Collimonas fungivorans: one gene and its partner. The protein of the gene in region 1 interacts with the protein of each later gene in a pairwise test. Links are inferred from orthologs where the notes say so. Each region holds a gene or a part of one and is shown on either strand. Other genes may lie near its edges.

Region 1 (5,544 bases):
CATGCAGCCCGACGATATCGACCTGGTGATCGTCGCTACTTCGACTCCCGATCATTTCGGCGGTTTCCCCAGCACTGCCTGCGTAGTGCAGCAAAAGCTCGGCATCGTCAACGGCGGCGCGGCCTTTGATGTGCAGGCGGTGTGCAGCGGCTTTGTGTATGCAGTGTCGATCGCGGACAGCTTCATCAAGTCCGGTGCGCACAAGAACGTGCTGGTGATCGGCACCGAGGTTTTTTCGCGCATCCTGAATTTTGAAGACCGCACCACTTGCGTGCTGTTTGGCGACGGCGCCGGAGCGGTAGTCATGACAGCTTCCGCCGAGCCAGGCATTCTCGCCACCAAGCTGCATGCCGACGGCCGCCACAAGGACATCCTGTGCGTTCCCGGCAAGGTCAATTCCGGCGTGGTCGAGGGCAGCGCTTATTTGTATATGGACGGCCAGGCAGTATTCAAGCTGGCGGTCTCGGTATTGGAAAAAGTCGCCAACGAAACCTTGCAGATAGCCGGCATGTCGGCTTCCGAGATCGACTGGCTGATTCCGCACCAGGCCAATATCCGCATCATGCAAAGCACCGCCCGCAAACTGGGCCTGGACAACGAGCGCATGGTGGTGACGGTGGACCAGCATGGCAATACTTCGGCAGCTTCGATTCCGCTGGCGCTGGACCAGGCTGTACGCGATGGCCGCGTCAAGCCCGGCCACAACGTCATGATGGAAGGCGTAGGCGGCGGCTTTACCTGGGGCGCCATCCTGGCCCGCATGTAAGGACCTTGAGTGCGGAAGCGTTGCTCGCGGCCCGCTCTGCGGTCATGGCATCGCGGCAAGCTGTTTGATAAATTTGATACCCATTTAGGTAAGGCATGAATAAATTCGCGTTTGTTTTTCCGGGCCAGGGTTCGCAAGCCGTTGGCATGCTGAACGGTTTTGCCGATAACCCGGTAGTAAAAGATACTGTCGCAGAAGCTTCCGAGGCGCTGCAGTTCGATCTCGGCAAGCTGATTGCCGAAGGGCCGAAAGAAGAGCTGGACCTGACTACCAATACGCAGCCGGTCATGCTGACCGCAGCAGTCGCCTGCTACCGGGCCTGGCTGGCTGCCGGCGGCAAGGCGCCGGCGCTGGTGGCCGGGCACAGCCTGGGCGAATATTCGGCGCTGGTCGCCGCCGGCGTGATCGCGTTCAAGGATGCTGTGCCGCTGGTGCGGTTCCGGGCACAGGCGATGCAGCAAGCGGTGCCGGTCGGGCAGGGCGGCATGGCGGTTATTCTGGGTCTGGCGGATGAAGACGTGCGTGCGGTCTGCGCGGCGGCTGCCCAGGGCGAAATCGTCGAGGCGGTGAATTTCAATGCGCCGGCGCAGGTGGTCATCGCCGGCCACAAGGGAGCGATAGAGCGGGCTTGCGCTGCTGCCAAGGAAAAAGGTGCAAAACGTGCCTTGCCATTGCCGGTATCGGCCCCATTTCATTCCTCGTTGCTGAAGCCGGCATCGGATCGTTTGCGTGAATACATGCAAGACCTGGTTTTTGCCGCGCCGCAGATTGCACTGATCAATAACGTCGATGTCGCCATCGTCAATGATCCGGCAGCCATCAAGGATGCGCTGGTGCGGCAGGCAGCCAGCCCGGTGCGCTGGGTGGAAACGGTGCAGAAAATTGCCGCCGAAGGCGTCACCCATGTGGTGGAATGCGGTCCGGGCAAGGTTCTTGCTGGCTTGACCAAGCGTATTAATGACAGCCTGATCGGCGACATGATTGTCGACCAGGCGTCGCTGGATAAAATGTTGGAGACTTTCAAGTGACTTTACCAAATACCGTTTTGCAGGATTTGAGTGGCCAGGTAGCTTTGGTTACCGGCGCATCGCGCGGCATCGGCCGGGCCATTGCGTTGCAGTTGCTGCAGCGTGGCGCCAAAGTGGTCGGCACGGCAACTTCCGAGGCTGGTGCGGCGGCAATCGCCGAATACCTGGAGGCTAGCCAGCCGGGCAATGGCCGCGGCATCGTGCTGGATGTGAACGATGCAGCCGGCTGTGCGGCGGCGGTCGAGCTGGCGCATAAGGAATTCGGCGGATTGTCGATTCTTGTCAATAATGCAGGCATCACCAAGGATCAGCTGGCGATGCGCATGAAGGACGAGGACTGGGACGCCGTCATTTCCACCAACCTGACCGCGGTGGCGCGTTTGTCGCGCGCCGTCTTGCGTGGCATGATGAAGGCCAAGCATGGCCGCATCATCAATATCACTTCGGTGGTCGGTTCGGCCGGCAATCCGGGCAAATGAATTATGCTGCTGCCAAGGCCGGGGTCTCCGGCATGAGCCGTGCGCTGGCGCGCGAGATCGGCAGCCGCAATATTACGGTCAACTGCGTTGCGCCAGGTTTTATCGATACCGACATGACCAAGTCCCTGGGTGAAGAGCAGCACGCGGCATTGCTGCAGCAGATCCCGCTGGGACGGCTGGGCGCCGCGGAAGACGTGGCGGCGGCTGTGGTTTTCCTGGCGTCGCCGCAGGCCGGCTACATTACGGGCAGCACTTTGCACGTAAATGGCGGCATGTATATGAGTTGAAGCGTGAGCTGAAGCAAGTTGTGGGGTGGGCATGCAGTGCCCATCAGTTGTGATTTGAAGCCGGGGTTCGCGTGGGCATTTGTGCCCACCCTACGGTTGTTAAATGTAAGTTGTACCTATTTAGAAGCTTTTGACGTAGTTTTGTTAAATATTAAAGACTAATGTCGAAAGTAAATTTTCAATGCGCAAACCTGCTAAAATGCGCGCACTTTCTGTAACCTAATGGAGGCATCACATGTCCGATATCGAACAACGCGTTAAAAAAATCGTCGCTGAGCAACTGGGCGTCGCAGAAGCTGACATCAAGACCGAGTCGTCGTTTGTCAACGACCTGGGTGCTGATTCGCTCGATACAGTTGAACTGGTGATGGCGCTGGAAGATGAGTTCGAAATGGAAATCCCTGACGAACAAGCTGAAAAGATCACTACAGTGCAACAGGCTATCGATTACGCTACGGCTCACGTTAAGGCCTAAGCAAGCTTTGAATGTATCCAGGAGAACCGCTTGAGCCGCACACGTGAACGTCGCGTTGTGATCACTGGCCTGGGTTGCATTTCACCGGTCGGCAATACGATTGCCGATGCGTGGAGTGCGATTATCTCAGGCAAATCAGGGATCGCAGCCATCACTAAGTTTGACGCCACCGCTTTTTCCACGCGTTTTGCGGGAGAAGTGAAGGGCTTCAATATCGAAGATTACATTCCCGCCAAAGAAGCACGGCATATGGATACTTTTATCCACTATGGCATGGCGGCGGGGATGCAGGCGATGCAAGACAGTGGCCTGGAAGTAACTGAAACTAATGCTGAGCGGATAGGCGTCATCATCGGCTCCGGCATTGGCGGCTTGCCGTTGATCGAAGAAACGCATGCCGAACTGACTGCTCGCGGCCCGCGCCGGATCAGTCCGTTCTTCATCCCGGCATCGATCATCAACATGATTTCCGGCAACCTGTCGATCAAATACGGTCTGAAAGGACCGAATCTGGCGATCGTGACTGCCTGCACCACGGGCTTGCATTGTATCGGTGCAGCCGGCCGCATGATCCAGTACGGCGATGCCGACGTGATGATCGCCGGCGGTGCGGAATCCAGCGTATCGCCGCTGGGGGTTGGCGGTTTTGCGTCGGCGCGTGCCTTGTCGGCGCGTAATGACGATCCCGCTACCGCCTCGCGTCCGTGGGACAAGGACCGCGACGGTTTTGTATTGGGCGAGGGCGCCGGCGTGCTGGTGCTCGAAGAATACGAACACGCCAAGGCGCGTGGCGCCAAGATTTACGCGGAACTGCTAGGCTTCGGCATGAGCGGCGATGCTTACCACATGACTGCGCCAAGCCTGGACGGTCCGCGTCGCTGCGTAGGCAATGCCTTGCGCGATGCCGGCATCAACCCTGACCAGGTGCAGTACCTGAATGCGCACGGTACGTCGACCCCTCTGGGCGACAAGAACGAAACGGAAGCGATCAAGGCGGCTTTCGGCGACCACGCTTACAAACTGGTGGTCAATTCGACCAAGTCGATGACCGGCCATTTGCTGGGCGGCGCCGGTGGCCTGGAGTCGGTGTTTACCGTGCTGGCTTTGCACAATCAGATCTCGCCGCCGACCACCAATATTTTCAACCAGGATCCTGAATGCGATCTTGATTACTGCGCCAATACTGCGCGGGACATGAAAATAGACATCGCGGTCAAAAACTCATTCGGCTTTGGCGGCACGAATGGCACCCTGGTTTTTGGCAAAATCTAGACTTTTGCTGCAGGCTTCGAACCGGCTTCCGCGGATGCCGGTTCGAAATTCGTTTTAAGTTCGTCACGATGTCGATCTCCCTGTCAACCGTGATCCAGCCCTCCAGGGTATTGTCAGCGCTGGTTAGCCTGCAATGCCTGCTGGCTGCATCGACAGGCGTCCTGATTGCCGCCGGCGGCGTCGGCGATCTGGCGTTACCCGAGCGCCTTGCTCTGGCCTTGCTGTGTTTGGCAGCGGCTATTTACGGAATAACGCGCTACTATCGTGGCAGGCGTGCAGTTCACATCGATATTTCCGGAAGCGGCTGCATCAGGATTGCCGATATGGCAATCGCGCAGGCCATGCCCACTGCAAAACAGATACCATCGCCAGCGAAGTTGCTTGAAGGCACTACTCTCTGGTCACATTTACTGCTGCTGCGCCTTCGATTGGATAGTGGCTCGGTCCGAACAATCGCTATACTGCCTGATTGTGTGTCTCACGATACTTTCAGAAATTTATCCGTGGCATGTCGCTGGATTGCATCGCAATCACGGCCGAACGCGGGCAAATAAGGCGGGACTCTCTGGATTGGATAATGAATAAGCATGTTATTGAACTTTTGTTATTGCTTACTATCTATTTCCGCGCCCGTATGCAAGCCGCAACAAAACAAGGGAATGGGGATTGACGACAGAACGCGAAATTGATCAACTGCTTGTCGAGCGTGTACAGCGTGGCGATAAGAAGGCGTTCGAGCTCTTGGTTATTAAATACCAACGCAAGCTGATGCGTCTTGTTTCGCGGCTGGTGCGCGACCAGGCAGAAGCCGAGGATGTTGTGCAGGAAGCCTTTATCAAGGCTTACCGGGCGCTGCCTCAGTTTAGGGGCGACTCGGCCTTTTATACCTGGTTGTATCGAATTGGCATTAATACCGCCAAGAACTATCTGGTGACGCAAGGGCGCAGGGCGCCCACCTCAACCGAGGCAAATTCAGAGGAAGCAGAAACTTTTGACGATGGCGAGCAACTAAGGGATATAAACACTCCAGAATCCTTGCTGGCCACCAAGCAGATAGCACAAACCGTGAATACTGCGATGGAGGCGTTGCCGGCAGAACTGCGTACGGCGATTACCTTGCGCGAGATTGAGGGATTGAGTTATGACGAAATTGCTGAAGCAATGGGATGTCCGATAGGAACGGTACGCAGTCGGATATTTAGAGCACGGGAAGCTATCGCAGATAAGTTGAGGCCAT
Region 2 (4,283 bases), 540 kb from region 1 along the record:
AGCTCGCCGAACACAGCTTTCTGCTCGGTGCGGTAGTGGCGCTCGCTGAAGTAGGAATTGTCGTTCGGGAAGGCGATGCCGAGTTGGCCCGGATCGGCCGGATTGGCGCCGAACGCGGCGTAAGTGGCATTGAGGCCGAAGATCGGCTCGTTGTCGGTCACATTGGTATGCAGGTTGGCGTAATAGACGCCGCCCAGCCAGGTGAAAGGCGAGGCTTTCTGGTCGTACGGCTTGGAAGTGACGCGGAATTCCTGCGAGAACTGCCGTATCTGGTTCTGCAGGTACACCGCGGACGGCAAGGCGCCGATTGCAGCGGCGAGGCCAGGCGGCGTATCCGGCACCGCCGAACCGAGGTTGTTGACGGTGGTGCCGTCCTGGGTGCGGTTGAAGGTGCGCTGGTAAAAACTGGAAACCGAGATCAGGTCGGCCTGGCCGAGGTCGTAATTGACGGTCAGGCTGGGCACCAGCAGGCGGTCGTTGCCCGGTTCGCGCACCAGCTTGCTGGTCTGGTTCTTGGGCAGGTCCAGGTAGGAGGCATCGATATCCTTGGAATTGACTTCCTGGTAGAACACCGAGGGCGTGATGCTCAGGTTGCGGGTCGGCTGCCATTTCATGGCCAGCTTCACCACGCTGGAATCCTGGGAATTGATGCCGGAAGCAATCACGTTGCCGGTGGTTGGCGATACCTGGTCGATATACCCGCTCTCATGGCCGGTCTGGATGCCGATGCGCAGCGCCAGTTCGCCCGGGATCAGAGGCTGGTTGACGACGCCGTTGACGGTGTAGTTGGTGCCGCCGCCCTTGGTGCCCGAGACTTCGGAATAGAAACTGGCTTCGCGTTCCTTCAGGCTGGGCTGGTTGCTGATGAACTTGATGGTGCCGCCCATCGAACTGGCGCCGTACAGTGTGCCCTGCGGGCCGCGCAGCACTTCGATGCGGTCGATGTCGAAGAATTTCGGTTCGGAACTGCCCATGCTGTACAGGTTGCGCGTGGTCATCGAGACGTCGTCCAGGTAGACGCCGACGGTGGCCGAACCGGCGGCCGAACTGATGCCGCGGATTTCAATGTTGCTGAGGCCGGCGCCGGAGCCGCTGGCGCCGGAGAACGAGATGTTCGGCATGGCCCGCGTCACGTCTGCAAAATTGTTGATGTGCGCTGCCTGCAATTCCTCGCCGCTGATCACCGAAATGCTCAGCGGCACCTTGCTCGCATCTTCCTTGCGCTTTTGCGCCGTGACGAGCACAGCTTCAATCTGGTCGCTTTGCTTCGCCGATTTTTTCGCCTCGGGTGCGGCGGCGGTATCGGCCGGAAGCTGTTGTGCTGAAGACGTAGCCAACAGTAATGTGGAAGTTGCTGCGGCCACAGCAATCGCACAGGTCAGATTCGAGGAACCAGGTCTCATTGTTTTATAACCCTATGGTAGGCAGCAGTGAAAAATGCTTATCAGCAATATTTATGCCACGTGCGGCTCTCCTGCAAAAGGGGCATTGCTGCCGGCGGCACTTCTGGGCACCAAGCTCAGGGACTGTTTTTTTGTCACGTTCTGGTGCGGCTTGCACCAAAGCAAATACGAAGCTGTACTTCGGCGTACTTCAGCGCACTTCCGCGATAGGCAATGGCGGCCCGGCAAATTGGGCTACAATTTCCGGCTGGACCAATACCGCAATCCAATACGCAACAACAGGAGCATTGACCATGATTGTCTTGATTACCGGTGCAACCGCCGGCTTCGGCGCCGAAATGGCTCGTAAATTCACCAAGAACGGCCATCAGGTCATCGCTACCGGCCGCCGCAAGGACCGGCTGGACCAGCTGGCCGCCGAACTGGGCGCGGCAGTGCTGCCTATCGTCATGGACGTCACCGACAAGGCTTCGATCAGCAGCGCGCTGGCGGCGCTGCCGGCGGCATGGCAGGACATCGACGTGCTGGTCAATAACGCCGGCCTGGCGCTGGGCGTGGAATCGGCGCAGCAAGCCTCGCTGGAAGAATGGGAAACCATGATCGAGACCAATTGCAAGGGCCTGGTGACCATGACCCGCCTGGTGTTGCCTGGCATGGTGGCGCGCGGACGCGGCACGGTGATCAACCTCGGCTCCATCGCCGGCGAATACCCTTACCCGGGCGGCAATGTGTACGGCGCCACCAAGGCTTTCGTCAAGCAGTTCACGCTCAACCTGCGCGCCGACCTGGTGGGTACCGGCGTGCGCGCTACCGATATCGCGCCCGGCTTGTGCGGCGGCACCGAATTCTCCAATGTGCGCTACCGCGGCAACGACGAAGCCGCCGCCAAGGTCTATGAAGGCACGCAGCCGCTGACGCCGGGCGATATCGCTGACACTGCCTACTGGGTGGCTACCCTGCCGGCCCACATCAATATCAACCGCATTGAAATGATGCCTACCTGCCAGGGTTTTGCCGGCATGAGCATCAAGCGCAACTGAGCCCGAGCGTAGGGTGGGCACCCCGTGCCACACGGATATGCCGCGACAACGCCTGGGCACAAGCGCCCACCCTACCCTCCCATACAAGCAAAGCATTCCATACCAATGAACAAGATGACTTCCGTCCCGCATGCAGACTTCAGCTGGCGTATCCGGGTCTACTATGAAGACACCGATACCGGCGGCGTGGTGTTCTACGCCAACTACCTGAAATTTTTCGAGCGCGCACGCACGGAATGGCTGCGCGCGGCCGGCATCGGCCAGCGCACCCTGGAACAGACTGACGGCGTCATGTTTATCGTCAAAAGCACCAGCGTTGACTATCATGCACCGGCCAAACTGGATGACCAGCTGGAACTGACGGTCGTGGTTGAGCGCCTTGGCCGCGCCAGCGTCGATTTCATCCAGCAAGCCTGGCGCCTGGGCGAAGATAAGCCGACCCTGCTGGCAACCGGCCGCATCAGCGTGGCCTGTGTCAACGCCGCTACCTTCCGGCCGCAAGGCATTCCGAAACAGGTGTTGCACAATATCAAGCCTGGCGCCCGGCAGGCGGCAACGACAGCCGCAGCGGCATAAAGCTTGCTTTAATATACTCGGCAAAATGGTTCCATACGGCAATCCTTGAACCTTCAGGCATCCGGTGTGGTCTGAGCAACATTGCAACAAATCCGGGGCAGGCGATAACGTCCGGTAACAATTCCTTCACCAATTGCTAATTTGGCGGTAAGCACTTTACGTTTACAATTCATTGTTTAAGTCTTTTACTTAAACCTAAGACCATTCCTCAAGACCGCTATCCATGAATGTCACCCAAGATCTTTCGTTTATCACCCTCATTACCAATGCTTCAGTATTAGTACAGCTAGTCATGGCGCTGCTGCTGGCAGTCTCCGTGATGAGCTGGACTTATATTTTCCGCAAGATGTTCGCGATCCGCAGCGCTCGTTCGCAGACGGAAGAGTTCGAGCGCGCATTCTGGTCCGGCGGCAACCTGGCTACCCTGTACCAGGACGCCACCTCGAACCGCCGCAAAGGCGCTGGGCAAACCGGTGCGCTGGAACGCATTTTCGAAGCCGGCATGGATGAGTTCAACAAGGTCAAGGCTTCGCTCGGCCACAAGAGCGCGGGCGACTCCGCCGCCTTGCTGGACGGCGCCCGGCGCGCCATGCGCGCGGCTTACCAGCGGGAAATGGATGCGCTGGAATCGCACCTGGCTTTCCTCGCTTCGGTCGGCTCGGTGTCGCCTTATGTCGGCCTGTTCGGCACCGTGTGGGGCATCATGAATGCTTTCCGCGGCCTGGCAAACGTGCAACAAGCTACGCTGGCAGCGGTTGCGCCCGGCATCGCCGAAGCCCTGATCGCCACCGCGATCGGCCTGTTCGCCGCGATTCCGGCGGTGGTTGCCTACAACCGTTTCTCGCACGATGTCGACCGCCTGGCCATCCGCTTCGAGAGCTTCATCGAAGAATTCTCCAACATCTTGCAACGTCAGGCGCGCTAATGTCCGGCTCCTCATCCATGCGCGGCGGCCGCACCCGCAAATTCAAGGCGGACATCAACGTCGTTCCGTACATCGACGTGATGATGGTATTGCTGGTGATTTTCATGGTGTCGGCGCCGCTGACCAATCCGAGCGTGATCAATTTGCCGAATGCGGCGAAATCGGCGACCCCGCCCACCGAATACATCGAAATCACCCTGAAGCCGGGCGACCTTACCAGCGTGCGCATCAACGGCCAGAAAAGCGGCACCAGCAAGGCCGAGAGCGTGCCGCGCAACGGCTTGAAGCAGAAGCTGCAGCTGCTGCATGCCGACAAACCCGAGATGCCGGTGATGATTT

What was found. The genes of interacting proteins can lie anywhere in the genome.
Region 2: the proteins of acpP (region 1) and ybgC interact in binary tests that used the Escherichia coli proteins (3 or more experiments, as listed by UniProt). The link is inferred for Collimonas fungivorans from one-to-one orthologs.

The regions. Positions count from the first base shown.
Region 1 is NZ_CP013232.1:3,861,504-3,867,047, reverse strand. What follows is about bases 1,665-4,415. They hold acpP (acyl carrier protein), read left to right. Parts: upstream 1,665-2,795; coding sequence 2,796-3,035; downstream 3,036-4,415. Other genes in these bases: CFter6_RS25715 (flagellar hook-length control protein), read left to right, coding at 4,376-4,415; fabF (beta-ketoacyl-ACP synthase II), read left to right, coding at 3,066-4,307; fabD (ACP S-malonyltransferase), read left to right, coding at 1,665-1,794. Also shown: CFter6_RS16640 (beta-ketoacyl-ACP synthase III), read left to right, coding at 1-766; more of fabD, read left to right, coding at 862-1,664; more of CFter6_RS25715, read left to right, coding at 4,416-4,861; RNA polymerase sigma factor RpoE, read left to right, coding at 4,974-5,544. UniProt on the Escherichia coli protein: Carrier of the growing fatty acid chain in fatty acid biosynthesis.
Region 2 is NZ_CP013232.1:4,401,334-4,405,616, forward strand. The notes cover bases 1,397-4,283. They hold ybgC (tol-pal system-associated acyl-CoA thioesterase), read left to right. Parts: upstream 1,397-2,548; coding sequence 2,549-3,019; downstream 3,020-4,283. Other genes in these bases: CFter6_RS19245 (SDR family NAD(P)-dependent oxidoreductase), read left to right, coding at 1,697-2,443; tolQ (protein TolQ), read left to right, coding at 3,243-3,944; CFter6_RS19260 (biopolymer transporter ExbD), read left to right, coding at 3,944-4,283. Outside these bases: CFter6_RS19240 (TonB-dependent receptor), read right to left, coding at 1-1,337.